DNA from 3 places in the Bradyrhizobium icense genome. Region 2 is predicted to be linked to each of the others. Evidence: predicted binding sites of a transcription regulator. Region 2 holds the regulator's gene; each other region holds the start of a gene.

Region 1 (9,701 bases), 1.2 Mb from region 2:
TCATGCCTGCAGTCGAAGGCGGCGAGATCGGCCCGATGCATCGCGAGATCATGGCCGAACTGCGCGCGATCCGGGCACAGATGGCCGGCTTCGGCCACGCCCGCGCCGCTTCGACCGAGGGCGCGGACATGATCCGCGAAGTCGCCGAGTCCCACGCGCTTCTGGAAACCTATCGCGCGCAGATCGAGCAGTGCGAGAAGCTGAAGGTCGAACTCGATCTCATTCACGACGCCATCAACCGCACCAAGCGCGAAATCGCCACCCTGCACGGCAAGAGCTTTGACGGCCAGGAAATGGCCAAGGTCAACGGCGAACTCGGCGCCGTCGTCGGCGGCACCGAACAGGCCACCCAGCAGATCCTGGAAGCCACCGAAGCGATCGACCAGGCGGCGACCGCCCTCTCCAAGAACATCTCGCCCGACCAGCAGAAGCTGCTCAGCGAGGACATCCAGGAACGCGTCGTCTCGATTTTCGAAGCCTGCAACTTCCAGGACCTCACCGGCCAGCGCATCAGCAAGGTGATGACCACGATGAAGTTCATCGAGCAGCACATCTACACGATGATGGACATCTGGGGCGGCGTCGACGCCATCAAGGCGCACGCCCAGCCGATCGTCGATACCCGCGAAGGCGACGCCAAGCTGCTCAACGGCCCGAAGCTGGACGGCGACGCCGGCCACGCCTCGCAGGACGACATCGACGCCCTGTTCGATTGATGGTGAACAGAGACCTAAGAATCAAAACGCCGGCATGATGCCGGCGTTTTTTTGTTTTCGCTGTCATTCCGGGATGGTGCGTCAGCACCAGACCCGGAATGACGGTGTGAAGTTGGCCGCCTCACGCCCGCGGCGCGCAGCGCACATACACCATGTTGCCGTAACGGACGGCGGCATCCTTTTCGATGAAGCGGGTCACCATCACGCGGCCGTCGAACGAGACGATCTCGCGGTCCTGGTCGCCGCCGGCGGGACCGGGCGGACCGATATAGTTCTTGCCGCTCGGGCTGCCCTTGAGGCGCAGTTCCTGCGGGGTGGCCTGGTCGGCCAGATGCATGACGACGCCGCCGCTGGCGCCGGCGCCGATCACGTAGGGCTGCTTGCACTGCCCGCGCGCGGCCGCCTCCGTGCGGGTGCGGTCATTGGGATTCTGGAACGAGGCGAGGCCCCAGCGGCCGACGATCTCGTCGGAGCGGATGGTTGCGGGCATCTCGGGCGCAGCGGCGGGCTCGGCCTCGGGCGGCGGACTGGACGACAGCGATGGCAGGCTCATGCTGCTGCACGCCGCCAGCAAGATCGAAAGCGCCGACGCGATCGCCAGATTGGCAACCGTACGCGCACTACGTGAGCTGATCATCGCATTCCCCCGAGCAAGTACTTGGCCGCTCCCGTCAGCAGCCAACCGCAAAAAGCCTGCCGGAGCAATGACGTCGGTTAAAATTACGCCACTGCACCGATTTGGTTTCCGAAGCACCATCCTATATTGGCCTCACCAAGGCTTTAACCCCCTTGTTTGCTTGACAGGATCGGCGCCAAGCCATATTCCCCGGCTCCACGTTTAGCACTCAAATACGACGATTGCTAAGGGTCGTGCTGTCCCGCCCGGGGCGGCGTCGAATACCCGGCATTCCCAGCCATTTTCGAGTGGCACAGACCCGAAACCCAAGCCTCCCAGAGGAACTTCAAAGAGGAGACGTCATGGCTAAGACCAAATTCCGTCCACTGCACGACCGCGTCGTGGTGAAGCGCATCGATGCCGAAGAGAAGACCAAGGGTGGCATCATCATTCCCGACAGCGCCAAGGAAAAGCCGTCGCAGGGCGAAGTCACCGCCGTGGGTCCGGGCGGCCGCGACGAGGCCGGCAAGCTGATTCCGATCGACGTCAAGGTCGGCGACCGCGTGCTGTTCGGCAAGTGGTCGGGCACCGAAGTCAAGCTCGACGGCGAGGAACTCCTGATCATGAAGGAGTCCGACATCATGGGCGTGCTGACTTAATTAGCGAAGCCGAAGCGGCGCCGCGCTCTCCTTCGTCATGCCCGGGCTTGACCCCGGGCATCCATCACCCTTCGAAGAAGATGGATTGCCGGGCCGAGCCCGGCAATGACGGGTGAATGGAGCCGCCGCTGATTACCCCAATTTTAAGGAGTCCAAACAATGGCTGCCAAAGACGTTAAATTTTCCGGCGACGCCCGCGACCGCATGCTGCGCGGCGTCGACGTTCTCGCCAATGCGGTAAAGGTGACGCTCGGTCCGAAGGGCCGCAACGTCGTGATCGAAAAGAGCTTCGGTGCGCCCCGAATCACCAAGGACGGCGTCACGGTCGCCAAGGAGATCGAGCTCGAGGACAAGTTCGAGAACATGGGCGCGCAGATGCTGCGCGAAGTCGCCTCCAAGACCAACGACACGGCCGGCGACGGCACCACCACCGCCACCGTGCTGGCGCAGGCGATCGTGCGCGAAGGCGGCAAGGCGGTCGCGGCCGGCATGAACCCGATGGACCTCAAGCGCGGTATCGACATCGCCGTCCACGCCGTCGTCAAGGACATCGAGAAGCGCGCCAAGCCGGTCGCCGCCTCCTCCGAGGTCGCCCAGGTCGGCACCATCTCGGCCAACGGCGACACTGCCATCGGCAAGATGATCGCGCAGGCGATGCAGAAAGTCGGCAATGAAGGTGTGATCACGGTCGAGGAGAACAAGTCGCTCGAGACCGAAGTCGACATCGTCGAAGGCATGAAATTCGACCGCGGCTATCTGTCGCCCTACTTCATCACCAACGCCGAGAAGATGACCGCCGAGCTGGAGGACGTCTTCGTGCTCCTGCACGAGAAGAAGCTGTCCGGCCTGCAGTCGATGCTGCCGGTGCTGGAGGCCGTGGTGCAGTCCGGCCGTCCGCTGCTGATCATCGCCGAGGACGTCGAGGGCGAGGCGCTGGCGACGCTGGTCGTCAACCGCCTGCGCGGAGGCCTGAAGGTCGCCGCCGTCAAGGCGCCGGGCTTTGGCGATCGCCGCAAGGCCATGCTGGAAGACATCGCGATCCTGACCGGCGGTCAGCTCATCTCCGATGAGCTCGGCATGAAGCTCGAAAGCGTCACCATCAACATGCTCGGCCGCGCCGGCAAGGTGGTGATCGACAAGGAGAACACCACCATCGTCAAGGGCGCCGGCAAGAAGAAGGACATCGAGGCCCGCGTCACCCAGATCAAGGCGCAGATCGAGGAAACCACCTCGGACTACGACCGCGAGAAGCTGCAGGAGCGCCTTGCAAAACTCGCCGGCGGCGTCGCGGTGATCAAGGTCGGCGGTGCGACCGAGGTCGAGGTCAAGGAGAAGAAGGACCGCGTCGAGGACGCCCTCAACGCGACCCGCGCGGCCGTTCAGGAAGGCATCGTGCCGGGCGGCGGCGTGGCGCTGCTCCGCGCCAAGAAGGCGGTCGGCCGCATCAACAACGACAATTCCGACGTCCAGGCCGGTATCAACATCGTGCTGAAGGCGCTGGAAGCCCCGGTTCGCCAGATCTCGGAGAACGCCGGCGTCGAAGGGTCGATCGTGGTCGGCAAGATCCTCGAGAACAAGTCGGAGACCTTCGGCTTCGACGCCCAGACCGAGGAATATGTCGACATGGTCGACAAGGGCATCATCGATCCGGCCAAGGTGGTGCGCACCGCGCTGCAGGACGCCTCCTCCGTCGCCGGCCTGCTGGTGACCACCGAAGCCATGGTCGCCGAACTGCCGAAGGAACCGGCCCCGGCGATGCCCGGCGGTGGCGGCGGCATGGGTGGCATGGGCGGCATGGGCTTCTGAACCCCGCGCCTTCTCGCACCAACAGATCGAAGGCCGCCTCCGGGCGGCCTTCTTTTTTGGAGATGATGCGAGCCGATCGCTTCAGGATGTGCTTGGCTCGAAAACGCTGTCGGGGTTTGCTACTTACGACCCCTGCCGATTCCATCGTTTCAGGGAATTTCATATGCGCGCGCGCTTCCTTCTCCTGCTCGGTCTGATCACGGTCTCCCCGAGCCTCGCTTTCGCCCAGATGAAACTTCCCTCCAAGACGGCGCCGGGCGCCACCGAGACGCGCTATTTCACCGCGATCGACGGCCTGATGGACGGCAACGCCGACGTCATCCTGAAGGAAACCCGCCAGGGCAAGAACGTCACCGCTGCTACCCTCGACGTCTGCTACCCCGCCACGAAGGGCGCCGACCGCAAGGACCGCTTCGTCGCCAACCTCACCGTCAGCGGCCAGAACCTGACCGGCACCACGCAGAGCCTCGGCGACAAGCTACCGGTTTCCGTCAAGCTGGTGCGCAAGCCTGTCGGCGACACCTTCGAATTCCGCGGCCAGATCAGCATCGGCCAGACCGTGACCGAAGTGACCTCGACCGACAATTCCGATCTCAGCGAGAAGGAATTTCTGGACAACCAGACCAGCGACGACGGCATTACGCCGGCGCCGAAGGATTTTACCGACGTGTCGCCGGAAACGATCGGCGTGCGGGTCAAGCTCGACGCCGCGCTGGATTTCCTCAAGAGCCTGAAGGGCGAGGCCGTCGAGGTCGGGCTCTCCAGCCTTTCGATCTCCTGCGATGCGCTGCGCGCCGGCGAGCAGACCATCAACCTCACGGCCGATCCGGAACGCGCCGCGGCGCTGATTGCAAAGGCCAAATCGATGCCAGGCGTGGTGGCCGCGGGATGGACCAGCGGCTCCGTCGAAATGGACCGCACCATCCGTTTTGCCGCGGCCGATTGGCGCGATGGCGACAAGATCAACAGGGAGAAGATCGCGTCGGCCATTTCAGGCGTGCTCGCAAAAACGCTTGCCGCCAAGGCCGCGGGCGCCGAGTGGGACGCCAACACCGGAAAACTGACACTGAGCTTCAAGCGGCCGAGCCCGATCTATCCCGCACTCGCGCTGACCGAAACCGTCGAGGTAACCGCGCTGGTCTCGCCGGATAAACCGGGCGCCACCGATCGGCTGATGCTTTGGATCTCGAGCCCTGTGATCACGACCGCGGATGAAGGCGCAGGCCCAAAACTGAATTTATCGGAAGAGTCCACCGGCGACGAGGAAGGCGGCGAGCCGAAGGACGACAACGGCTCGCTCGAAGCGCTGGCGAAAGAGTTCAAGGGCCAGCGCTGGGATGCCGACAGGAGTGTGTGGAAGTAACGCGGTTTTCGGCGTGTGAAGAAATTGCGTGGAAAAACCGCCCCAGCTCTGGCGTTTTCGAGCGAACCGGACACGCGGTTCGCGTGAAGAAACCGCATCAAAACAAGAATCTAGGGCCCGGTTCTGATTCAATCAGAACCGGACTCCAGTGTTGGTCCGCGTTCGCGCCGCGAGACATCGAGGCCAGCTACCTCGAGGTTGATGGCATGGCCGAGGAATGGTGGTCGACGATCAGCCAACGCTGGCCGTTCTTGACATAGGTGAAGCTGTAGCGCGCGGGCAAGGTCTTCGTCTCGCCATCCTTCACATAAGAGAACGTGTAGTAGCCGGTATTGACCGCTGCATTGCCGTACACGCGGATCAGTTGATCGCCGAAGGTTACCTTGAGGCTGGGCAGAACCTTGAAGGCGCCCACGAAATAGTCTCGTAGCGCCGCCCGGTCGGAGCGCACGGTCGGCGACAGTGTGCCCCAGAGCACGGCATCGTCCGAATAGAGCGGCAACACCTTTTCGGGATCGCCTTCGCCAAGAACCTGCCCCCATCCCGAAGTCGCCGCCGCCACTTCCGCCTTCGGCTCGGCCAAGGCGCTGGAGCCAAGCGACAACACCACCATGCACAGGGCAAGTGCTGCGCTCGCCAATTTTGGAGAAGATTGCATGACATCCTCCCTTGTGAGTATCGTGCAGACAAGTGTCCGCTTGAGACGGCCTCTTGCAATGCAAGCGGCTACTGTTTGCGCGGATCGTCAGCCGGATTGATGTAATCGATGCCACCAGGGCCGATAAATTGGACTTGAAGTATCCCTTCCTCGTTTCCGGTCCAGGCGTAGTGCGAGTGTCTTGCGGGGTACACCCATAGCGAGCCTGGCTTCAGCAGATCACCCTTCTTTTCGAATTTATCACCATGGCTGCTGCCGACGTCACCGCTTATGACTGTAACAACTTCGGAATAGGGATGCGTATGCGGAGGCATCTGGAAGTTAGGTGGAAACTTGATGCGCAAGACAACGACCTCGCCCGCTTTCGTCGGATCACCGACCAGGGTCGCAATCTGAACGCCCTTCGGAAAGGCTGGATTATCCTTCCAGGTGAGCGTATCGGGCATCACCCGGACCTCGGTATTTTGGGCCATTGCCGGAATGGAGAGCGCAATCAAACCGGTCGCCGTTAGCAGCAACTTTTTCATGCGAGTTCCTCCCAAGCTGTATGCAGCAAGAGACGCAAATCGCAATGGGCGGTCAGTTATGGGGACTGGAGTGAAGCCTCGCGCCACGATGTTGCGTGCGTCACACGAGAAAAACTACATCATCAGCGAAGGGCGAACCACAAGTCAGAGATGCTGACTTAATAGGTTGCCAAAGAGGTCGGTGTCCGCTTTGGGTCCTTCGCGTCGTACGGTTCGACGCCAATGGCCCAGACGAACATCTTTCCTGTCAACCGAGCTCGCTGCAGCACTTCGTTCGCCAGGTTGTTAAGACTCGATTCAGTTTAAAGGAACATCATCGGCTAGTTGAACCTGGGTCATACCATGCAAGACCGCGAGCCGAGTACCGTTGAAAGCATCTTGTCGGGGAATGTGGTTGACGGGCTGGGACCACGGCAACCGGAGAGCCTGTGGAATTTCCTCAAATCTGATCGCGATGAAATCTTGGTGGTGCGGGAGTCCTTTCATGACCGGGCGCGCTCCGCTTTGCTGGTCACCGCGGCAGTAGTGGCAAGCTTTGGGCTGGGATGGGCCGGCGGCCTGAGCTGGCCCGAAGTGGCAGGCACGCTCGGCCTTGAAACGGTTGCGCAGAAGGAAGCGCCCGCGCCGCGCATTGCCGAAGCACGGTCGAGCGGCAAGATCGAAGGCACCCGAAAGACCGCATCCACCTCAGACTCGCCCGCCATTGTCGGAAGCATTCCCAAGCCATCCGCCCTGTTGTCGGGTAGTGCACGCCCGGCTGCGGGCCCGACCTCCCAGGTGAATGTGGCCCCCTCGGCGATTGCGATGCGGCCGCAGCCTTTGGTGGCGGCGCCGGAAACGAAGCCAACGACCATTGCAGGCTGGACGGTTGTCGATGTTCGGGATGGGACCGCCGTTCTCGAAGGTCCCGACGGTATCAGGATGGCTGCGCGCGGCGACACCATTCCCGGAATCGGACGTGTCGAATCGATCGTGCGCTGGGGCGGCCGTTGGGTCGTTGCAACCGCCAGCGGCCTGATTGCGACCCCCTGACTGAATTCCCGACCTAGTTCGTGTTGATGCGGAAGCGCAGCGTTTTCGCGCCGACGAACGACACGAAATCGCCCTGCCGCTTCCAGGTGCCCGCCTCGGCGAGCGCTGCGATCAATTCGTCATCCTGCTGCGCGCGATCCGGCGGACAGGTGCGGTTCTCCATCGCGCCGGGAACGAAGATCACGGTGTTGCCGGCGACCGAAAACTGGCCCTTGCCGCCCTTACACCAGAGTTCCAGTACCACCTCGCCCTTGTCGCCGATCTCGAGATTGGGAATCCGCTTCGACCCGCGCTGACGATCCACGTCGAGCGTCATTTCCGAGCCGAACGGAAAACCGTCATCGGCGAGCGCCGGGCTGAGATGAAGTGCGGCGGTGATCAGCAGAATTGATGCCGCCGGCTTCGACATGCGCGCGAATGAAATCATGCAACCTCTCAAGCGTTCAACACCGCGCGCCGTTCTATTGAACAACGATGTGATTGGCTAGCTGCCCGGCACGGCGAATTGGGCACTGCCGAATCGCTCACATCCTCGCGAAGTGGCCTGCCGTCCCGCGCCGTTGTGAAGATGCCAGGGTTGACTTCAACACCGGGACACGCCAACGCTGACCGCGGCACCCCGTGTGGCCTAGCCCCGTAAAATCACCAATTGTCCCGATTTTTCAGGCCTTTGAGGCCCTCCCCGGAGACGGCAATCTGTGAAAAACCTTCGCTCGACACTCGCCACCGTGTGGCGCATCGCCATCCCGTATTTTCGCTCCGAAGACAAATGGGCCGGCCGCGGCCTGCTCGCCGCGGTGATCGCCATCGAGCTCGCCATCGTCGGCATCAATGTCCTGATCAATCAGTGGAACAGCCGTTTCTACAACGCACTGCAAGAGCGTAACTGGGACTCGTTCGTCAGCGAGATCATCTATTTCAGTGTCCTTGCCGCCGCTTTTATTCTGCTGGCGGTCTATCAGCTCTATCTCAATCAATGGCTGCAGATCCGCTGGCGGCGCTGGATGACCGCGCACTATCTCGCTGACTGGCTGCACGAGGCGAACCATTACCGGATGCAGCTTCAAGGCGACGCCGCCGACAACCCCGACCAGCGCATGACCGAAGACGTCAAGCTGTTCGTCGATCGCACCCTCAACATCGGCGTCGGCCTGTTGAGCTCGATCGTCACGATAGCATCCTTCGTTACGATCCTGTGGGGGCTTTCCAACGCGGCGCCGCTGCACATGTTCGGGCAGGACATTGCCATCCCCGGTTACCTCGTCTGGGGCGCGCTGATCTATTCGGTACTCGGCACCATCCTGACCCATCTGATCGGCTGGCCGCTGGTCGGCATCGACTTCCGACAGCAACAATACGAAGCGGATTTCCGTTTCAACCTGGTGCGCGTGCGGGAAAATTCAGAACAGATCGCACTGTTGAACGGAGAAGCCGCGGAGCGCGAACGCCTGCTCGTTCGCTTCGGACGCGTGGTGGAGAACTGGCTCGCCATCATGAGCCGAACCAAGAAGGTGACGGCGTTCACGGCCAGCTACAATCAGGCTTCGGTGATCTTTCCCTATGTGCTGGTGGCGCCGGCCTACTTCGCGCAGAAGATCCAGCTCGGTGGCATGATGCAGACCGCATCGGCGTTTTCGAACGTGCAGGGCGCGCTGTCGTTCTTCATCACCATCTATCGCCAACTGGCGGAGTGGCAGGCTGTGGTCAATCGCCTCGACGGGTTCGAGGCAGGGATCGTGGCGGCGGGCGAACTGGCAACCCGCAAGGAGAGGATTCACGTCGTCAACGCGGGCGACGGCGCCATCGACCTCAAGGATTTGACGCTGCGTCTGCCGAACGGAACGCCGCTGGTGAACGCGGACGGATTCAGCTTGCGCAGAGGCGAGCGTACGTTGCTGACGGGCCCGTCGGGCTCCGGCAAATCCACGCTGTTCCGCGCCATCGCCGGCATCTGGCCGTTCGGCTCCGGCTCGATCGCCGTACCGGCGGGGGCGACCTTGATGATGCTGCCGCAGCGGCCGTATTTCCCGACCGGAACGCTGCAAGCAGCGATCGAATACCCCGCCAAGGAAGGCGCGTTCACGCCCGCTCAGATCAGCCAGACGCTGGAATTAGTGGGATTGCCGAAGCTCGCGTCGCAACTCGATGAGCACGGGCACTGGAATCGAACGCTGTCGCTCGGAGAGCAGCAGCGCCTTGGCCTGGCGCGGGCGTTGTTGCATGTGCCGCAATACCTGTTCCTCGACGAGGCGACGGCGTCACTCGACGAACCTTCGGAAGCGGCGCTGTATCGCCTGCTCGAAGCTAAATTGCCGGCGACCACC
Region 2 (9,701 bases):
GTACGCCAAGGTGAAGGCTTCCGGAGTCAAGATCGAGATGGAACTGCACGATACGGATTATGGCAGCCGCAATTTCGCCTGCCGGGATCCGGAAGGCAATCTCTGGAATTTTGGCACGTACCGGCCGAACGCGGACGAGAAGCCGCTGTAAGCGCAGGCCAGCGTCGAGCGCATTCAGTCGGGCGCCCGATGAATCCAGTTTTTGTAACGCCTATTGTGGGCGTTCCCCGGATGCTGCGCAGCGCGCCGCGCATGCGGCGTGGTGCGCTGCTGATCCGGGGTCCATACGCTGCGGCTTGGGTCCCGCCTCTGCGCAGCGGCGTTTCACGCCGCACCGCGTCCGGGACACGAGATGCTAGCTTTGCTCTGAGGGAGCAGTGGCCGGCGCTGCCTTGGCGCCACCTTTCGACACACCGACGAGTGCCGGGCGCAGCACGCGTTCGCCGATCATGAAGCCGGCCTGCACGACCTGAACCACTGTTCCTGCGGGAACGGAAGGGTCGGGCACTTCGTACATCGCCTGCTGGAAATTGGGATCGAATTTCTCGCCCGACGGATCGAACTTCTTGACGCCGTTCTTCTCCAGCGTGTTCAGCAGCGAGCGCTCAGTCAGCTCGACGCCTTCGATGAAGGCCTTCAGCGCCGGATCGGCGCTGGCCTTGGTTTCGGCCGGCATGGCATCGAGCGCGCGCTGCAGATTGTCGGCGATTTCGAGAATGTCGCGGGCGAAGCCGGTGATGCCATAGGCGCGCGCGTCGGCGACTTCCTTGGCAGTGCGCTTGCGCAGGTTTTCCATCTCCGCCAGCGTGCGGAGCATCTTGTCGCGCGCTTCCGCCGCTTCCTTCATCAACGCCTCGACCGATCCTTCCTCGGGATCGTCGGGCATGATGTAGGGTTTTGAGACCACGGGCTCGCCGGTCTGGTTGGCCGGGTTCACCGCGTCATCACTCGGCCGGTTGGGATCGGTCATAAGACTGCCTTCTCAAAAAACGGTTCTGGTTCGATGGGGATTTGCTGAGCGGGATATCGTGCTTTAGGGGCCGAAAATCAAGCGCAACCAGCCAGGATTGGGGTCGATTCGTGGCGGATCAGCCGCCCAGCATCCGGCTGACGATCCGGGCGGCGTAATCCACCGTTGGAATTACCCTTGCATAGTTCAGCCGGGTCGGCCCGATCACGCCGAGAACGCCGACGATGCGACCCGACGCGTCGCCATAGGGCGCGATGATGGTGGAGGAACCGGACAGCGAGAACAACTTGTTCTCCGATCCGATGAAGATCCGCACGCCTTCGGCGCGCTCGGCGCGGCCGAGCAGATCGATCACGCCGCGCTTGGTCTCGAGATCGTCGAACAGCGATTTGACGCGTTCGAGATCTTCCAGCGCGTGCAAATCTTCCAGCAGGTTGGCGTGGCCGCGCACGATCAATTGCCGGTCCTCGTTTTCGCCGCCCGACCAGCTTGCGATGCCCGCCTCGATCACCTTCTGCGTCAGTTGGTCGAGCTCGATGCGGCTCTGCGCCATCGCGGTTTCGAGTTCGAGCCGCGCTTCGGCGAGCGTACGGCCGCGAATCCGCGCATTGAGAAAATTGCTCGCTTCCGTCAGCGCCGACGAAGGCACGCCGGGCGGCAGCGCCAGCACGCGGTTTTCGACCTGCCCGTCTTCGCCGACCAGCACGACCAGCGCGCGCTCCGGCTCCAGGCGGACGAATTCGATGTGCTTCAGCCGCGAATTGGATTTCGCGGTCAGCACCACCGCAGCCGCCCGCGTCAGGCCGGACAGCCGCGTCAGCGCCTCGCCGAGCGCCGCCTCGACCGATTGCGCCCGGCCGACGGAGGCAAGCTGGCTCTGGATCGATTCCCGCTCGGGCTCGGTGAGATCGCCGACCTGCATCAAGGCGTCGACGAAGAAGCGCAGGCCGAGTTCGGTGGGCAGGCGGCCGGCCGAGGTATGCGGCGCATAGATCAAGCCGAGCGCCTCGAGATCCGACATCACATTGCGGACCGAAGCCGGCGACAGCGGCACCGCGATCAGACGCGAAATGTTGCGCGAACCAACCGGTTCGCCGGTCGCGAGATAACTCTCGACGATTTGACGAAAAATATCGCGCGAGCGCTCGTTGAGCTGGGCGAGCCCCGCATGCGGCGCGATCAGGCCAATCGGATCGTGGTGGGCCACTGTTAACTCCCTGATACCCCTAATTTGTCGATCCGGCGGGCCGATGACAAGCGTCCGCTTCGCATAGCGTTTTCGAGCGAGGCATGCCCTCGGATTTGATCCGGGGTGGCGCCGGTTCGGGTAAAGAAAACGCGTCAAAACAAGAAGGTAGAGGTTCGGTTCTGATTGATTCAGAACCGAACCTCTACCCCCAAGGGCAAAAGCCCTTGCCGCTGCCCGTTCCCCCTCCTACAAGCACCCGCGAACGAATTTTCGTCGACTTTCGAAAGGATTTCTCATGCGGCCGAGCCGCCGTGCGCCCGATCAGTTGCGCCCCGTGTCGCTGGAACGCGGCGTGGTCAAATATGCCGAAGGTTCCTGCATGGTGAAGTTCGGCGACACCCATGTGCTGGTCACCGCTACGCTGGAAGAACGGCTGCCGCCCTGGTTGAAGGGGCAGGGCCGCGGCTGGGTCACGGCCGAATACGGCATGCTGCCGCGCGCCACCTTGGAGCGTACCCGCCGCGAGGCGGCGGCCGGCAAGCAGGGCGGGCGCACGGTCGAGATCCAGCGGCTGATCGGCCGCTCCTTGCGCGCAGCCGTCGACCTCGAAGCGCTCGGCGAGCGTCAGATTACGGTGGATTGCGACGTGATCCAGGCCGATGGCGGCACCCGCACAGCCTCGATCACCGGCGCCTGGGTGGCGCTGGCCGACTGCATCGGCTGGATGAAGAACCGCAACATGCTGAAAGCCAACGTGCTGCGCGACAATGTCGCCGCGATCTCCTGCGGTATCTATCAGGGCACGCCGGTGCTCGACCTCGACTATGCCGAGGATTCCGAGGCCGAGACCGATGCCAATTTCGTCATGACCGGCGACGGCCGCATCATCGAGGTACAGGGCACCGCCGAGAAGACGCCGTTTTCGCAAGACGAGTTCCTGGCGCTGATGGAACTGGCGCGCAAGGGTGTCGCGCGCCTGGTGGACTTGCAGAAGCTGGCCGTCGCGTAGTCTGATCGCACATGCACCGTCGAATCACCGGCCGGCTCGTGATCGCGACCCATAATCCCGGCAAACTTGCCGAGATGCGGGAATTGCTGGCGCCGCACGGGGTTGAGGCGGTCTCCGCGGGCGAACTGGGCCTCGGCGAACCGGTAGAGACCGGCAAGACGTTTCGGGCCAACGCGTCAATCAAGGCGATCGCGGCGGCGAAGGCCGCGCAATTGCCGGCCTTTGCCGATGATTCCGGCCTCGTGGTCGATGCGCTCGATGGCGCGCCGGGAATCTATTCGGCGCGCTGGGCGGGCGAGGGCAAGGATTTCATGGCGGCGATGACAAGGATCGAGCGCCTGTTGCAGGAGCGCGGCGCGACCACGCCCGAGAAACGCAAGGCGCATTTCGTTTCCGCGCTCTGCGTCGCCTGGCCCGACGGCCATCTCGAAGAGGTCGAGGCCCGCGCCGATGGAACCCTGGTCTGGCCGCCGCGCGGCACCGCCGGTTTCGGCTATGATCCGGCATTCCTGCCCGACGGGCATACGCGGACCTTTGGCGAGATGAGTTCGATCGAAAAGCACGGGCTGCCGCCGCTCGGACTGGGCCTGTCGCACCGGGCACGGGCTTTCGTCAAACTGGCGGAGATCTGCCTTGGCTAGTCGCGAGCGCCCCCGCCCCAAGGACGCCTTCGGCGTCTACGTGCACTGGCCGTTCTGCCTGTCGAAATGCCCCTATTGCGATTTCAACAGCCACGTCCGCCACGCACCCATCGACGAGCAACGTTTTGCGCGCGCGTTCGCGCGAGAGATCGAAACCACGGCGGCGCGCGCACCGGGGCGGACCGTGACGTCGATCTTTCTCGGCGGCGGCACGCCGTCCTTGATGCAGCCGCAGACCGTCGCCGCGATTTTGGATGCGATCGGCAAGCACTGGCGCGTCGCCGGCAATGTCGAGGTCACGCTCGAAGCCAACCCCACCAGCGTGGAAGCGACGCGGTTTCGCGGCTACCGCGCAGCCGGCGTCAATCGCGTCTCGCTTGGCGTACAGGCGCTCGACGACGCCTCGCTGAAGGCGCTCGGACGGCTGCATACTGCGCGCGAGGCGCTCGATGCGGTCGCGATCGCGCGCACTGCGTTCGACCGCTACTCATTCGACCTGATCTACGCCCGCCCCGACCAGACTCCGCAGATGTGGGCGGATGAACTGAAGCTCGCGATCTCTGAAGCCGCCGAGCATCTCTCGCTCTACCAACTCACCATCGAGGAAGGCACGCCGTTCTTCGGCCTGCACGCGGCGGGCAAACTCAAGACACCAGACGAGGCGGTGGCGCGTGCGCTGTACGACGTGACGCAGGAAGTCTGCGCACATCATGGCTTGCCGGCCTACGAGATTTCCAATCACGCCCGTGAAGGGGCGGAATGCCAGCACAATCTCGTCTACTGGCGCGGCGAGGAATATGCCGGCATCGGCCCCGGCGCACATGGCCGCCTCGACATCGACGGCGCGCGACACGCGACCGCGACCGAGAAGCGCCCGGAAGCCTGGTTGATGCGCGTCGAGGCCAACGGCCACGGCGTCGTCACCGACGACTACCTCAACAGCGAAGAACGCGCCGATGAATTTTTGCTGATGGGATTGCGCCTCGCCGAAGGCATCGATCCCGAACGTTATGCGGCATTGTCAGGCCGCACGCTCGATCCGCATCGCATCGCCGTGCTGCGCGAGGAAGGCGCGATCACTGTCGATACGGATGGCAGGCTGCGCGTGACGAAGGACGGTTTTCCGGTGCTGGACGCGGTGGTGGCGGATCTCGCCGCGTGACAGCCGTCGTTCCTGCGACCGCAAGAGGCACAAGCGGCGACGGCTTCTCTCAAAAACAACGATGGTGGCTATGGGCGCCCCTCGCTCCTACCCTGGCGAAGCCTTCGGCGTAGACGGGTCGCAGGGGCGACGAGAGATCACGCCCCAAAACTCTTCGGCGAACCGGCGACCGGCGTGCTGCCGCCGCTGGCGACCTTCATCACGGCAAGGCCGCGCTCGTTGGTGCCGTCGGAGCGGAAGCGGAACAGGCCGTCGGTACCGGCGAAGCCGGACGGGTTAGTCAGCGTCTCTGGCGCAAAGCGTTGGCCGCCCTGCTGCTTCGACAGCGCAGCAACCAGCGCGACGGCATCGTAAGCGAGCGTTGCGGTGCGCACGGGGTCCGTGCCGTATTTGGCGCGGTAGCGGCCGGAGAAGGCGCGGAAACCCGACGGATCGGGCGCGGCATAGAGCCCGCCCTGCAGCGTCGCGTTCGCATAGACGCGCGGATTGTCCCAGAGCCCCGTGCCGAGCAACTGGATGTTGCGCAAGTTCGCGCCCGCAGCGGTCAGGGCGTCCGCCGTCGCCACGACGGATTCGCCGTCGTCGGCGATGAACAGCGCGTCCGCCGAGCCGAGCGACTGCGCCACCGTCCGCGCCGCCCCGGCGCGATCGGCGGTGTATTTCTCGAAGGCGACGATGCGCCCCTTGCGGCCGGCTGCCTGCTTGAACGCCGCTTCCACCACATTGCCATAGGCATTGTCGGGCAACAGCGCCGCAAACGACCGCTTTCCGATGCTGGCGGAATAATCGACGATCCGGTTGACGTCGGACTCCGGCAGGAAGCTCAGGAGGTAAACACCGCGGCCGGCCACGCTGGAATCGGTCGAGAACGCGATCACCGAAATGCCGCGCGCCCGCGTCAGTTGCGCGGTCGCCGGCACCGATGCCGCAAACAGCGGCCCCAGAATGATTTCCACGCCTTCGTCGAGCGCCTGCTGGGTCACCTGCTGGGCGCCCTGCGGACTGCCGCTGTCGTCCTTGATCAGAAGCTGAATGTTCGGGTTCTGGAATTCCGCCAGCGCCATCTCGGCCGCATTCTTCATCGATTGCGCGGCGACGCCGGCATTGCCGGCAGCCGAGAGCGGCAGGATCAGGCCGACCTTGACCTGCCCGGTGCCAACCGCAAGCGGCTGTTGCTGCGGGCCCGGCGGCCCCTCGGGCGCGGACGGGCCGAACGGGCTGGAAACCTGGCCGCCGGCGCAGGCGCCGAGCAGCGGTGCCCCGAGAATAAGGCCAAGTGCCGTCCGCCGGGTCGGGCTTGACGGGCACGGAACCGAGGATCCGGGCTTACGATTGAGCGGGCCTACCATTCTGTCTCTTCTCTTGACCGACCGCCGTCGGTCAGGATTCCGGCTTTCTGGGCCGAAGCACCTGAACCGCTACTGAACCCTACATTCGGGATTCTGCATATTGTCGAGGATTAGTTAACCAAAACAAAAGGATTACGATCTCGCCACACATCGCTGGCCGCGGGGAACTCCGGTTTTTGCCGCCGTCCCAGCCAGATATAGCGCTTGCTCCAAGACCCCTTTAGATTGTCACGATGCGCGCAAAGCCCAGTTCAAGCTATGGCTCTGATACCGAACCGGGTTCGGCCAACAGAACTTTTTTGATTGGCGGCCACACTCTGAATGCTCCGAAGCCGGTTCCCGGTCTCTATCTGGTGGCGACCCCGATCGGCAATCTCGGCGACATCACCTTGCGCGCGCTGGAGACCCTGGCCGGCGTCGACATCATCGCCTGCGAGGACACCCGCATCACCCGCCGCCTGGTCGAACGCTATGCGATCTCGGCGGAACTCAAGCCATATCACGAGCACAACGCGGCGATGGCAAGGCCGAAAATCCTGGAGCGGCTGGCGCAGGGCGCTTCGATCGCGCTGGTGTCGGACGCCGGCACGCCACTGATCTCCGACCCCGGCTTCAAGCTGGTGCGCGAGGTCTCTGCAGCCGGCCATGCCGTGATCGCGGTGCCCGGTGCATCCTCGGTGCTGACGGCACTTTCGGTCGCGGCACTACCCACCGACCGGTTCTATTTCGAGGGATTTTTGCCGGCCAAACAAGTCTCGCGGCGGAGTCGGCTCGCAGAACTCTCCCGGATCGACGCCACGCTGGTGATGTTCGAATCCGGCAACCGGGTGCAGGAAACGCTCGCCGACCTCGCCGAGATCATGGCCGGGCGCGACGCCGCGATCTGCCGCGAACTCACGAAGCTGCACGAGGACATCAAGCGCGCGCCGATATCAGAACTGGCGAAAGCCGCAGGCACGCTGGAAACCCGCGGCGAGTTCGTGCTCGTCATCGGCCCGCCGCGCAAGGACGCCGATATCATGACGCAGCACGACCTCGACGATCTGCTGCGATCGTCGCTGGCGCGCGAAAGCGTCAAGGACAGCGTCGCGCATGCGGTCGAGCTTTCGGGGCGCCCGCGCCGCGAAGTCTATGCCCGCGCATTGGAGCTTGCCAAAGAAACCCCCAGGCGAGCACGAGGCGGCGATGGCGAAGGCTGACGGCCCCACGCCGCCCGATGCGACCGCCAAAATCGCCGCCCCCGAGCGGGTCGCGGCCTTTCGCACCGGGCTTTCAGCCGAAAGCCGCGCTGCGGCCTATCTGATGGCAAAAGGCTACCGCATCCTGGCAAAGCGCTTCCGCACGCCCTATGGCGAGATTGACCTGGTGGCGAGGAAGCGCAATCTGGTCGCCTTCATCGAGGTCAAGGCCAGAGCCAGCCTCGATGACGCCGCCTACGCCGTTACGGCGCGCCAGCAGGCCCGCATCATCGACGCAGCGCAGGCCTGGCTGATGGCGCATCCCGAGCATGCCGAATTCGAGCTTCGTTTCGACGCCGTCCTGATTGCACCCAGACGTCTGCCACGCCATCTGTTAGCGGCATTCGACGCCAGCGTTTAAGATTCCCTCCAGAGACCCGGACCTCACTCATGAAACTGAATGTCGCCGTCCAGATGGACCCCATCGCGCGTATCAACATCCGCGGCGATTCGACCTTCGCCCTGATGCTGGAAGCGCAAAAGCGCGGCCATGGGCTTTCCTATTTCACGCCGGACCAGCTATCGCTGCGTGGCGAGGAGTTGGTGGCGCCGGTGCAGGTGGTGACCGTGCGCGACGAGGCCGGCAATCATTTCACGCTCGGTGAGCCCAAGCGCCAGCCGCTGAACGCTTTCGACGTCATCCTGTTGCGGCAGGAGCCGCCGTTCGATATCGCCTACATCACCTCGACGCATTTGCTGGAACGAATCCATCCCAGGACGCTGGTCGTCAACGATCCCGCCAGCGTGCGCAACGCGCCGGAAAAGATGTTCGTGCTGAACTTTCCTCAACTGATGCCGCCGACGCTGATCTCGCGCGACCTCGACGAAATCAATTCGTTCCGCGAAGAGCATGGCGCGGTCGTCATGAAGCCGCTGCACGGCCATGGCGGCGCGGCAGTGTTTCGCGTGATGCCGCAGGACATGAATTTCGGCTCGCTGTTCGACATGTTTTCCGTCACCTTCAGGGAGCCTTGGGTGATCCAGCGCTTCCTGCCCGAGGTGAAGCACGGCGACAAGCGCATCATCCTGATCGACGGCGAATTCGCCGGCGCCGTCAACCGCGTCCCCGCTCCCGACGACCTCCGCTCCAACATGGTGCGCGGCGGCGCCGCGCAGTCGACCGACCTTTCGCCGCGCGAGCGCGAGATTTGCGACACGTTGGGCCCGGCCTTACGCGAACGCGGCCTGCTGTTCGTCGGCATCGACGTGATCGACGGCAACCTCACCGAGATCAACGTGACCTGCCCGACCGGCATCCGCGCGATCCAGCGGCTCGGCGGACCGGACGTCGCGGCAAAGATCTGGGATACCATCGAGAAAAAGCGCGGCGGGAAGTAATTTCCCCTCGTGGGCTGTCGACCAGTTCATTCGCAGCACGCTCATACGCGGCCGGACCTGGGCCGGATGAATGCGGCCGGATGAATTGCGTGCGCCTCCTGCCGGCCGATTGGAACCGGCGAGGAGAGCCGCGGCACCGTTCTGCTACGCCGCCGGGAGTGGCGACGCTGGATTACAGGACGCTATCGCCATGTGATCCCATATCCTATCATCATGCCGCCGTTCTTTGGGCAAGACTGCACGGAGCGCTGCCGGATGCTCGACCGGCCACCTTCGGATGACATTGGACGGAAAGGAACGCCAATGAACTCCACACCTACTCCGAAACAAACCGAACCCCACGATGCCCTAAAACAAACCGAACCCCACGATGCCCTAATCGGGCCCGCCGACGAACGGCTCGCGCATGCCCACGAACAGATAAAAAGCGCGGATGAGCAGCTTGCGCGTTTGACTGAACAGGTCGCAAAAATGGAGCGCGATGCCGCGCATCCGCCTTCGGCCCGACCCGCCGCGCAGTCGGCGCGACCTGGCCCGCAATCACCACCAGGAAGGCTGACGCTCCGCACCCTCGCCGCCTTGCCCCTGGCGGCGTTCATCATTGTCGCTGCCCTGGTTTTGCAGTCGTCCTATGGCGGCGGAGCCAAGCAGGTTGTCGCCTGGTGGGCGCCGCAGCCCGTTTCATCTCCGTCATTGCCGTCGGAAAATCCGCCGGTTCCCGCGCAGCCCGCTCCATCCACCGTTCAACTGGCGGCCGCGGAGACAGCACCCTCGCAAGCGTCCTCACCGCAAGCAGCACCCCCGC
Region 3 (9,701 bases), 3.4 Mb from region 2:
GTTTCCCGCAGTGACGCCTCGCCGCGGAATGGGAAATCGCCTTCTTGCAGCATTGCCGGCGTCGGACTTCGATCTGCTGGAGCCCGAGCTTGAGACGATCGCGCTCGATCAGGACGCGGTCCTTTTGCGGGCGGGTGACGCAATCGAGTACGTCTACTTCCCTCATAGCGGCGCCATCTCGCTGATGATCGACATGGCGGACGGACACACGGTCGCCACAGCCGCAGTCGGGCGTGAGGGGGCAGTAGGCATTCTTTCGGTGCTCGGGCCGTCACCTTCAGATATGACCGCGATCGTTCGTGCGGCGGGTACCGCCTTTCGGATCCCCGCATCGCGATTTCACGCCGCTTTCAACCGGAGCCCCGCGATCCGGCAAGCGGTCCAGATTCACGTCAGGGCGATGCTGATGCAGCTTCAACTCGGTTCAGCCTGCAATGCGCTTCACCCGGTCGAGGCGCGCATGGCTCGCTGGTTGCTTCAGCTTCGCGACCGGGTCGACCATGATGTGCTCCCGCTCACCCAGCAGGCGCTATCGCAAATAGTCGGTGTGCGACGCACGACGGTGACGCTTCTGATGCGCAACTTGCGCGCGCGTGGAGCGATCAAGGCCGATCGACGAGGCTTGATCGAGATCGATCCGGCGCGGCTCGCGGCGGTCGCATGCGAATGCCACAACGTCATGCATCTCGAAGTCGAGGAGATGTTCGCGCTCCATTCGGCCCGATCTCGCGCGGCGGTTCTGCCCGAAGATCGGCGGATTCCGGGAATCAAATCGGGCGGCGCCGTGTGAGCGCGTGTCCGCGCGACCACTCGACCTTCTGGAACCACATCATGGGGTGGATTCTTCGCCCGATCAGGTTCTCTGCCGCCAATTGCGGTCGAGTGCCGGCTCGGATGCCGCCTCGAGCTTCGCAATCTCTCGCAACACCCTCGCGGTCTGGCGCAGCTCGTTGCGCTCAGGGCCCGGCTTCAGCCGTCGCGCTTCGTCAAGAAAGCCCTTGGCTTGCAGAAGCCAGATGGATGTGTCGGTTGAGATTTGCGTGCGCGCCATGGTGTCCCTCCATCGCGATCATCACTTGATCTGTGCCGACGCTTACGCCGGGGAGCCAGCGCTGCGACGTCGCACGCGGATGCTCGGCTCATCGACCCAGGCTTCTCGCGCGAACCAGGCGTGATCGGTGTGACAGATCACGCAACGGGTCCGCGAGAAAAACACTGCGCTGCGGCTAAAGCTCTCGCGATCAGTCTTGATGCCGGTGGGTATCGGATGTCCGGTTCGCGGACATTTGACCATGACCATTCCCATATCGCCCTCCCTCGAGATTGGCTTTGTCGTTTGAAAAAGCACCGGCCGGTTGGAATGCGCTTATCGGTGCGGTTACTTGGGGGGCATCGCGCACCGCGTCTGATAGAGCATCGGGGTAGTGGGCCGCATGCTCATCGCTGGGCTGTTCCAACCGGCCGGATCCCTCCTTGACGTAGTCCTGGATGTGATTGAGCGCCGGTATTTTTAGCCGGTTTGATGGAGAGCCTTGGTGAAGTGCTTCCGGATCGGCTCACCCGTTTCCGTCGCAAGCTTCTGGGCAAGCGTCCACAATTCCCTGTTCTGGTCAGAAGCGGTGTCGAACGCCTTGCGCGCCTGTGCGGCGGACAAGGTGAGGACATCGGTAGCTGACTTGCTGCCGAACAGATGGACGAAGAAATCGAGGGTGGAGGCGGCATTGGCGTTTGAGATTTCGAACAGCTTGAGTCCGTAATCGGTCGCGCTCCTCGCATTGCTCGAATAGCTCTCGCGCAGCGCTTCCGTCATCTCCTCCGAAGCGGTCTTGATTTTCTCGCAGCCTTCGCGTGCGCGGGCGAAGCCCTGCTCGGTAAGCTCACGAACCACGCCAGGCGCGGCGATCTTGGAGAAGTCCAACCACGGCATTCCGAAAATATGCGTTCCGTTCGGCTTGGCTTTCATTTCGCTTTCACTCACGGCAACATTACCTTTCCAAGCGAAAGCGTTCCTTGCGACGCCAGCTTGCGTCACGAGAGCTCACGCTTCGCGTTCGATCAGATTGTGGATGAGGATTTGATTCCAGCCCTCGATGTCACTTTGCCTAGGAGAGGCGGGACTGTCGGTTCGTTTTGCGACTCTCGCGAAAAGTTTTTTTGAAATTGTCAACGCATACGCTGGTATATTTTACACAGCGCTGTGCATAACCGGGATAGCTCAAGCAGCGGGAAGGTTTTGCTTCAGCGTGACGTTGCAGAGACACCGCGCCGTTGCGGTCCGGATCCGCCCAAACAAAAACCCCGGCATCGCTGCCGGGGTTTTGCATTTCGCATTCGTTGAGCGGTCCCGGGTTCTGCGGAGCGGCATGAAGAATGCCGCACCGCGCCCGGGACAAGCCGGCCTTAGAAGTCCATGCCGCCCATGCCGCCGCCCGGAGGCATTGCGGGGCCGCCGGCGTTCTTCTTCGGCAGTTCGGCGATCATGGCTTCGGTGGTGATCAGGAGAGCCGCGACCGAGGCCGCGTTCTGGATCGCCGCACGAACCACCTTGGTCGGGTCGATGATGCCCTTGGAGACCAGGTTGCCGTATTCGCCGTTCTGCGAGTCGAAGCCGTAGGAGTACTGCTCCTTCTCGAGGATCTTGCCGACGATGACGGAGCCGTCTTCACCGGCGTTGATCGCGATCTGGCGGGCCGGCGCGGACAGCGCCTTGCGCACGATCTCGACGCCGGTCTTCTGGTCGTCGTTCTGGGTCTTGAGGCGCTTGAGCTGCTCGGTGGCGCGGAGCAGGGCGACGCCGCCGCCCGGCACGATGCCTTCCTCAACCGCCGCGCGGGTCGCATGCATCGCGTCATCCACGCGATCCTTGCGCTCCTTCACTTCGACTTCGGTCGCGCCGCCGACGCGGATCACGGCGACGCCGCCCGCGAGCTTGGCCAGACGCTCCTGCAGCTTCTCACGGTCGTAGTCCGAGGTGGTTTCCTCGATCTGCGCCTTGATCTGCTGCACGCGCGCCTCGATGTCGGCCTTCTTGCCGGCGCCGTTGACGATCGTGGTGTTTTCCTTGTCGATCATCACCTTCTTGGCGCGACCGAGCATCTGCAGCGTGACGTTCTCGAGCTTGATGCCGAGGTCTTCCGAGATCGCCTGACCGCCGGTCAGCACCGCGATGTCCTGCAGCATGGCCTTGCGGCGATCGCCGAAGCCAGGAGCCTTGACGGCCGCGACTTTCAGACCACCACGCAGACGGTTGACCACGAGGGTGGCGAGGGCTTCGCCTTCGACGTCTTCGGCGACGATGACCAGCGGCTTGCCGGTCTGCACCACGGCTTCGAGCAGCGGCAGCAGCTCGTTCAGCGAGGACAGCTTCTTCTCGTTGATCAGGATGTAGGCGTCGTCCATTTCAACGCGCATCTTGTCGGCGTTGGTGACGAAGTAGGGCGAGATGTAGCCGCGGTCGAACTGCATGCCTTCGACGACGTCGAGTTCGGTCTCGAGCGACTTGGCTTCCTCGACCGTGATGACGCCCTCGTTGCCGACCTTCTTCATGGCGTCGGCCAGGAACTTGCCGATTTCGGCGTCGCCGTTGGCGGAGATGGTGCCGACCTGGGCGATTTCCTCGTTCGAGGTGACCTTCTTGGAGTTCTTGACGAGGTCGGCGACCACGGCTTCCACGGCCAGGTCGATACCGCGCTTCAGATCCATCGGGTTCATGCCGGCGGCAACCGACTTGGCGCCTTCACGGACGATCGCAGCCGCGAGCACGGTCGCGGTGGTGGTGCCGTCGCCGGCCGCGTCCGCGGACTTCGAGGCGACTTCGCGCACCATCTGCGCGCCCATGTTCTCGAACTTGTCGTCGAGCTCGATCTCCTTGGCGACGGTGACGCCGTCCTTGGTGATGCGGGGAGCGCCGAACGACTTGTCGAGCACGACGTTGCGGCCCTTCGGGCCGAGCGTGACCTTGACGGCGTTGGCGAGAATGTCGACGCCGCGCAGCATGCGGTCGCGGGCGTCGACGCCGAATTTGACTTCTTTGGCTGACATATTTGGTTTCCCTGAGTTGATCTTTGTTTCTCACCCTGTGGGGGAGGCGCCTTGCGGGCGCTCCTCAGGGTGAGCGTGGCAGGCGATGTCTTAGGCGGCCTTCTTCTTGGCCGAGGTGACGTCGAGTACGCCCATGATGTCGGACTCCTTCATGATCAGGAGCTCCTGGCCGTCGATCTTGACCTCGGTGCCCGACCACTTGCCGAACAGCACGCGGTCGCCGACCTTGAGGTCGATCGGGATCAGCTTGCCGGCTTCGTCACGGCCGCCCGGGCCGACGGCGACGACTTCGCCCTGGGAGGGCTTTTCCTTGGCACTGTCCGGAATGATGATGCCGCCAGCGGTCTTCTCTTCGGCGTCGATGCGTTTGACCACGACGCGGTCGTGAAGCGGACGGAAGTTCATGCAGTCCTCCTAAACGTCTGGGAATGTTGTAGAATTCTGGAATTTTGGCAGTCCGGGCCAGCGAGTGCCAGCTCGGCTGCGGCTGATTTAGGCCAGTATTCTTCGGGGGACAAGGGCTTCTAGCAGAAAAATTGGCACTCAAATATGTCGCCTGCCAATTTCATTAATCATGATTAACCGGACGGCGGCACGCTGGGACCGATATTAGCACGTGCGGTAAGCTGCTGCTAACGCGCGAATTTTCAACAAATCATTAAACATTTAGGCTTGTGATGGGTTGGTATCGTGCGTCACATTTCTCTCATGTGAGCGCATCTCCGCCGGGGTGGCTCGGTGTGTGGCCACCACGACAATGCGCTCCTGAACCGGAGGTATTGGCATGGTCTCGCGGGTTGGAGTGGCTTCCGACGACTTCCGGAAGCAGGTGCTGGGTTACGGGCTGACGACGGCGCAAATTCTCTATCGGATGCCGGATCACCCTTCATTGCTGCAGACCTATGTCTGGCAGAACTACGATCTGTTTCCGAAATTCCCCGCGCTGAAGGACTTCCTCGCGTTCTGGCAGGAAAAGCTTGATGGCCCGCTGTTTTCCGTGACGGTGGCGCATTCCAGGCTGATCAAGCCGACCGAGCTTCGCGCGGTCGACGGTGTGTTCAGGCTGCATTGAACTGCAGGTCTCGTAGGGGTGCGCAAAGGCGCGACAGCGCCGTGCCCACCATCTGACACTCCGCTCGCGAAGGTGGGCACGCTGCGCTTTGCTCACCCTACAAAAGTTTTCTGTGTTAGCCTCCCGCCACAAACAAAAGGGAGGCACGCATGGCCAAAAAGAAAGTGGCATCACGATCCGCGGCGCAGCCCGCCGTGAAGAAGAAATGGGCGGGCCACAAGACAGCAGCCAAATCCTCAGCCCGCAAGACGGTCAAGTCAAAGGCGCGGGACGTGCCGGTAGCAAAATCGAAGCCGGCCAGGAAGGCACGGCCGAAGCAGCGCATCGCCATCAGCCATCACCGCGAAGAAGATTTCAAGGCCGATGGTCTGCGCGCTTATGCCAAGTACCGCGATCTCGGGATTGCCGACGCCACCCACGGCCTGGCGCAGGCGCACGTCATCCGCCTCCAGGGTCCGTGCAACCCCGCGGAAGTCTCAAAGTTGCATTACCACGACGTCGAATTCCAGATGGTCTACGTGCTCAAGGGCTGGGTGAAGACCTACATGGAAGGACAGGGCGAGACGCTGATGCAAGAAGGCAGCGCCTGGACCCAGCCCCCGCGCATCAAGCATCTGATCATGGATTATTCGGACGACGTCGAACTGCTGGAGGTGATTTTGCCGGCGGAGTTCAAGACGGTGGAATTGGCGAGTTAAGGCGCTGTCATTCCGGAGCGACGCGTCAGCGTCGAATCCGGAATCTCGAGATTCCCCGATGCGCTATTGCGCATCTGAGGTCTGGTGCTTGCGCACCGTCCCGGAATGACGCGGAGCGTCACGTCAACACCCCCACCACCGCCCCCATCAAACACGTCGCCAGGGTGCCTGAGACGATCGACTTCAGCCCGAGCGCATTGATCTCCTCGCGCCGCCCCGGGGCCATGGTGCCGAGGCCGCCGATCATGATGCCGAGGCTGGCGAAGTTGGCAAAGCCGCACATCGCGTAGAGCATGATCAGCCGCGAGCGCGGATCGAGTGCATCCGCGCCGAGTTTCGAGAGGTCGAGATAGGCGATCAGTTCGTTGAGCACGGTCTTGGTGCCCATCAGGCTTCCGGCCGTGACGGCTTGCGGCCAAGGCAGGCCCATCAGCCAGCACACCGGCGCCATCAGAAGCCCAAGCAGCCGCTGTAGCGAAATTTTGGCGCCGCCGATCTCTGGCAACAGCCCGAGCATCGCATTGACGAGATAAACCAGCGCCACCAGCACCAGCAACATCGCGACGATGTTGAGCAGCAGTTCGAGCCCGGCCGCGGTGCCCTTGGCGATGGCGTCCATCGTGGAGGACGCGTGCATGTCGGGATCTCCGAGCGAGCCGCCAGTGCGCTTGTCCGAAGTCTCCGGCACCATGATCAGGCTGATCAGGATCGCGGCCGGTGCGCCGAGCACGGAGGCGATGACAAAATGCGCGGCGGCATCGGGGATCAGCGGCGCGAGGAACGTGGCGTAGAGCACCAGCACGGTGCCGGCGATGCCGGCCATGCCGCCGGTCATGACCAGGAACAATTCGCTGCGCGTGAGCTGCGCCAGATAGGGACGGATGAACAGCGGTGCCTCGACCATGCCGAGAAAGATATTGGCTGCGGCCGACAGCCCCACTGCGCCGCCGACGCCGAGCGTGCGCTCCAACAGCCACGCCATGCCGCGCACGACCGGCGGCAGCACGTGCCAATAGAACAGCAACGTCGTCAGGACGCTCATGACGAGCACGATCGGCAGCGCCTGAAATGCCAGGATGAAATCCGCGCCCGGCGCCTTGAGATCGAACGGCAGCGCACCGCCGCCGAGATAGCCGAACACGAAGGAAGTGCCGGCGCGCGTCGCCGCCGCGATCGTGCCCACGGCGTCGTTGATGGCGCCGAACGCCTTCGCCACCGGCGGCAGCTTGAGCAGCACCAGCGCGGTGACGATCGTAACGGCAAGGCCGACCGCCATCTGCCGCAACGAGACCGCGCGGCGGTTCTCACTGAGCGCCCATGCGATCGCCAGCAATGCCAGCACGCCAAACGCCGATTGCAGTTGCAGCATGAATCCCCCGAAAACCCCGGCCGGGATTATGCCAATCTTGTCGATTTGTGAAAGCCCAACTCAACTCGTGTCCCGGACGCGGTGCAGCGTCACTTCGGCACTGCGCGACGCGCGGAAAGCTAAGCCCCGGCTCAGCAGCGCAGCACTTCGCGCCGCGCTGCGTCCGGGGCACGGGCGCGCACGTCAGCCCCGTCCGACGAACGGCATCTTGGTTGCCATGACCGTCATGAACAGCACGTTGGCATCGAGCGGCAGGCCGGCCATGTAGGCCACGGCGTCGCCGACTGCCTTCGCGTCCATGCGCGGTTCGTGCTTCATCGTGCCGTCGGGCTGCATCACACCGGGTCCGGCGACCATGCGGTCGGTCATCGGCGTCGCGGCATTGCCGATGTCGACCTGGCCGACCGCGATGTCGTACATGCGGCCGTCGAGATTGGAGGCCTTGGTGAGGCCCGTGATCGCGTGCTTGGTCGAGGTATAGGCGGCCGAGAACGGCCGCGGCGCATGCGCCGAGATCGAGCCGTTGTTGATGATGCGGCCGCCGCGCGGGGTCTGATCCTTCATGATGCGAAAGGCGTGCTGGGTGCACAGGAACGGGCCGGTAAGGTTGGTGTTCACCACCGCCTGCCACTGCTCGAGGCTGAGGTCCTCGAAATTCACCGGCGGCGCGCCCATTCCGGCATTGTTGAAGAGCACGTCGAGCCGGCCATAGGTGTCCTTGACCTTCTGAAAGAGGGCTGCGATCGAGGCCGGGCTGGTCATGTCGGCGGAAACGCACAGGCTCTTGCCGACATTGTCGCCGAGCTTCTTGGTTTCTTCCAGCATCTCCATGCGACGCCCGGCGAGCACCACGGTGTAGCCGGCATTCATCAGCGCCAGCGATGCCGCGCGTCCGACGCCGGTGCCGGCACCGGTTACGAGCGCGATCTTGTTGGTTGCGTCGGCCATTGTTTCCTCGCCTTCAGTTCTTGGTTTCTGTTTCGGATTTGTAGGGTGGTCTCGGAATATTCTGGTGCGCCGCGCGCAAGGCCGCCGACCAGCGCGAACGCAGATCGTGGAAATAGGGTTCGCCGGCCTCGATGCGATGGTTGAGGTCGGCCTCGCAGGCATCCGCGCGCACCACCAGCACGTCGATCGGCAGGCCGACGCCGAGATTCGAGCGCATGGTCGAATCCATCGAGATCAGGCCGGTCTTCAGCGCCTCATACAGTTCGACGTCGTAATGCATCGCGCGATCGAGCACCGGCTTACCGTATTTGTGCTCGCCGATCTGCAGGTAAGGCGTGTCGGTGGTGCATTCGATGAAATTGCCGGCGGTATAGACCATGAACAGCCGCATCCGCGAGCCCTTGATCTGGCCGCCGAACAGGAAGGAGACGTCGAAGGAGACGTCTTCGGATCGGAGCGCCGGGCCTTCGGTGGCATGGACCATGCGGATTGCCCTCCCGATGCGCTGCGCGGCCTGGAACATGGTCGGCGCGTTCATCAGCGTCTCGACCTCGCCGGTGTTGGGGTCTTCGATGCCCTCGGTCAATGTCGAGAGCACCGACTGGCTGATCGCCAGATTGCCGGCGCTGGCGACCGCCATGATGCGCTCGCCGGGTTTCGAGAAAATGTGGAGCTTGCGGAAGGTCGAGACATTGTCGAGGCCGGCATTGGTGCGGGTATCCGCGATCATGACGAGACCGTCCCGTACCAGAATTCCGCAGCAATAGGTCATTCCCGATCCCCGAACGCGTCTGTTTTCGGCGGCCAAACTAGTAGCCAATTTCGAAGGGCCATCCAACCCCAATTCCCTCGTGGCGCGGCAGGCGCCGGGCGGGTGAAACCTTCATACCGAAGGCGGGGAACGCCTGCGGAATTTCCGGCCGCACGACAACAGCCAGTGCAATAATCTGCGGTTTTGAGGGTGTGTAGCTGAATAAGTGATCGGTAGGGTGGGCAAAGGCGCATCGCGCCGTGCCCACCATAATCCCCACGATCTCAATGCTTAATGGTGGGCACGCTTTGCTTTGCCACCCTACGCAGGGCTACTGCGATTGGCTTTGCCACTGACCCGGCCGCCCGGCCTGTTCGACCTTGACCGCAACCGTCAGCGTCTCCGTGCCGCCGCCATAGCGGGTGCCGCGTACCGGGGCCGCGCCGAGATAGTCGAGCCCGATCGCGACGCGGGCGTGGGCGTCGGTGGTGCAGATGCCGTTGGCGGCATCGAAGCCGACCCAGCCGAGATCGGGCACGTAAGCTTCCGCCCAGGCGTGGCCCGCCTGCTGGTGCAGCATTCCGTCCGAGCGCAGGAAATGCCCGGAGACGAAGCGCGCCGGCACGCCGCCGGAGCGGGCGCAGGCGATGAAGATATGCGCGTAGTCCTGGCAGACGCCGCGCTTGAGCGCAAAAGCTTCCGCCGCCGAGGTGCCTGAATTGGTCGGGTCCTCGTCAAACGTCATGTGCTCGCTGATCTGCACCATCAGCGCATGCAGGAAACCGACCACGTCGCCATCGGACTCCGAGCGCAGCTCGCGGG

What was found. Region 2 encodes HrcA, which represses chaperone genes, less so after heat shock. Its sites were predicted from a motif close to GTTAGCACTCNCNNNNNGNGAGTGCTAAC; they were not measured.
Region 1: the regulator HrcA is predicted to act here: its motif matches at 1,554-1,582, upstream of LMTR13_RS33415 (co-chaperone GroES).
Region 3: the regulator HrcA is predicted to act here: its motif matches at 4,490-4,518, upstream of LMTR13_RS15945 (co-chaperone GroES).

What each region holds. Positions count from the first base shown of each region.
Region 1 covers NZ_CP016428.1:7,198,426-7,208,126, forward strand. Annotated here, with positions in the region: gene LMTR13_RS33405 (protein phosphatase CheZ) at 1-716, shown strand, start outside; gene LMTR13_RS33410 (hypothetical protein) at 838-1,353, opposite strand; gene LMTR13_RS33415 (co-chaperone GroES) at 1,695-1,991, shown strand; gene groL (chaperonin GroEL) at 2,151-3,797, shown strand; gene LMTR13_RS33425 (hypothetical protein) at 3,961-5,160, shown strand; gene LMTR13_RS33430 (SgcJ/EcaC family oxidoreductase) at 5,348-5,818, opposite strand; gene LMTR13_RS33435 (cupin domain-containing protein) at 5,887-6,345, opposite strand; gene LMTR13_RS33440 (hypothetical protein) at 6,811-7,377, shown strand; gene LMTR13_RS33445 (META domain-containing protein) at 7,391-7,804, opposite strand; gene LMTR13_RS33450 (ABC transporter ATP-binding protein/permease) at 8,076-9,701, shown strand, end outside.
Region 2 covers NZ_CP016428.1:25,926-35,626, reverse strand. Annotated here, with positions in the region: gene LMTR13_RS00205 (VOC family protein) at 1-151, shown strand, start outside; gene grpE (nucleotide exchange factor GrpE) at 356-970, opposite strand; gene hrcA (heat-inducible transcriptional repressor HrcA) at 1,089-2,177, opposite strand; gene rph (ribonuclease PH) at 2,455-3,168, shown strand; gene rdgB (RdgB/HAM1 family non-canonical purine NTP pyrophosphatase) at 3,180-3,809, shown strand; gene hemW (radical SAM family heme chaperone HemW) at 3,802-4,971, shown strand; gene LMTR13_RS00175 (penicillin-binding protein activator) at 5,109-6,320, opposite strand; gene rsmI (16S rRNA (cytidine(1402)-2'-O)-methyltransferase) at 6,554-7,519, shown strand; gene LMTR13_RS00165 (YraN family protein) at 7,506-7,919, shown strand; gene gshB (glutathione synthase) at 7,949-8,896, shown strand; gene LMTR13_RS40150 (hypothetical protein) at 9,200-9,701, shown strand, end outside.
Region 3 covers NZ_CP016428.1:3,416,425-3,426,125, forward strand. Annotated here, with positions in the region: gene LMTR13_RS15920 (Crp/Fnr family transcriptional regulator) at 29-790, shown strand; gene LMTR13_RS15925 (hypothetical protein) at 854-1,051, opposite strand; gene LMTR13_RS15935 (phasin family protein) at 1,511-1,978, opposite strand; gene groL (chaperonin GroEL) at 2,401-4,041, opposite strand; gene LMTR13_RS15945 (co-chaperone GroES) at 4,132-4,446, opposite strand; gene LMTR13_RS15950 (usg protein) at 4,826-5,113, shown strand; gene LMTR13_RS15955 (cupin domain-containing protein) at 5,263-5,811, shown strand; gene LMTR13_RS15960 (NupC/NupG family nucleoside CNT transporter) at 5,930-7,180, opposite strand; gene LMTR13_RS15965 (SDR family oxidoreductase) at 7,364-8,128, opposite strand; gene LMTR13_RS15970 (proteasome-type protease) at 8,142-8,900, opposite strand; gene LMTR13_RS15975 (transglutaminase family protein) at 9,211-9,701, opposite strand, start outside.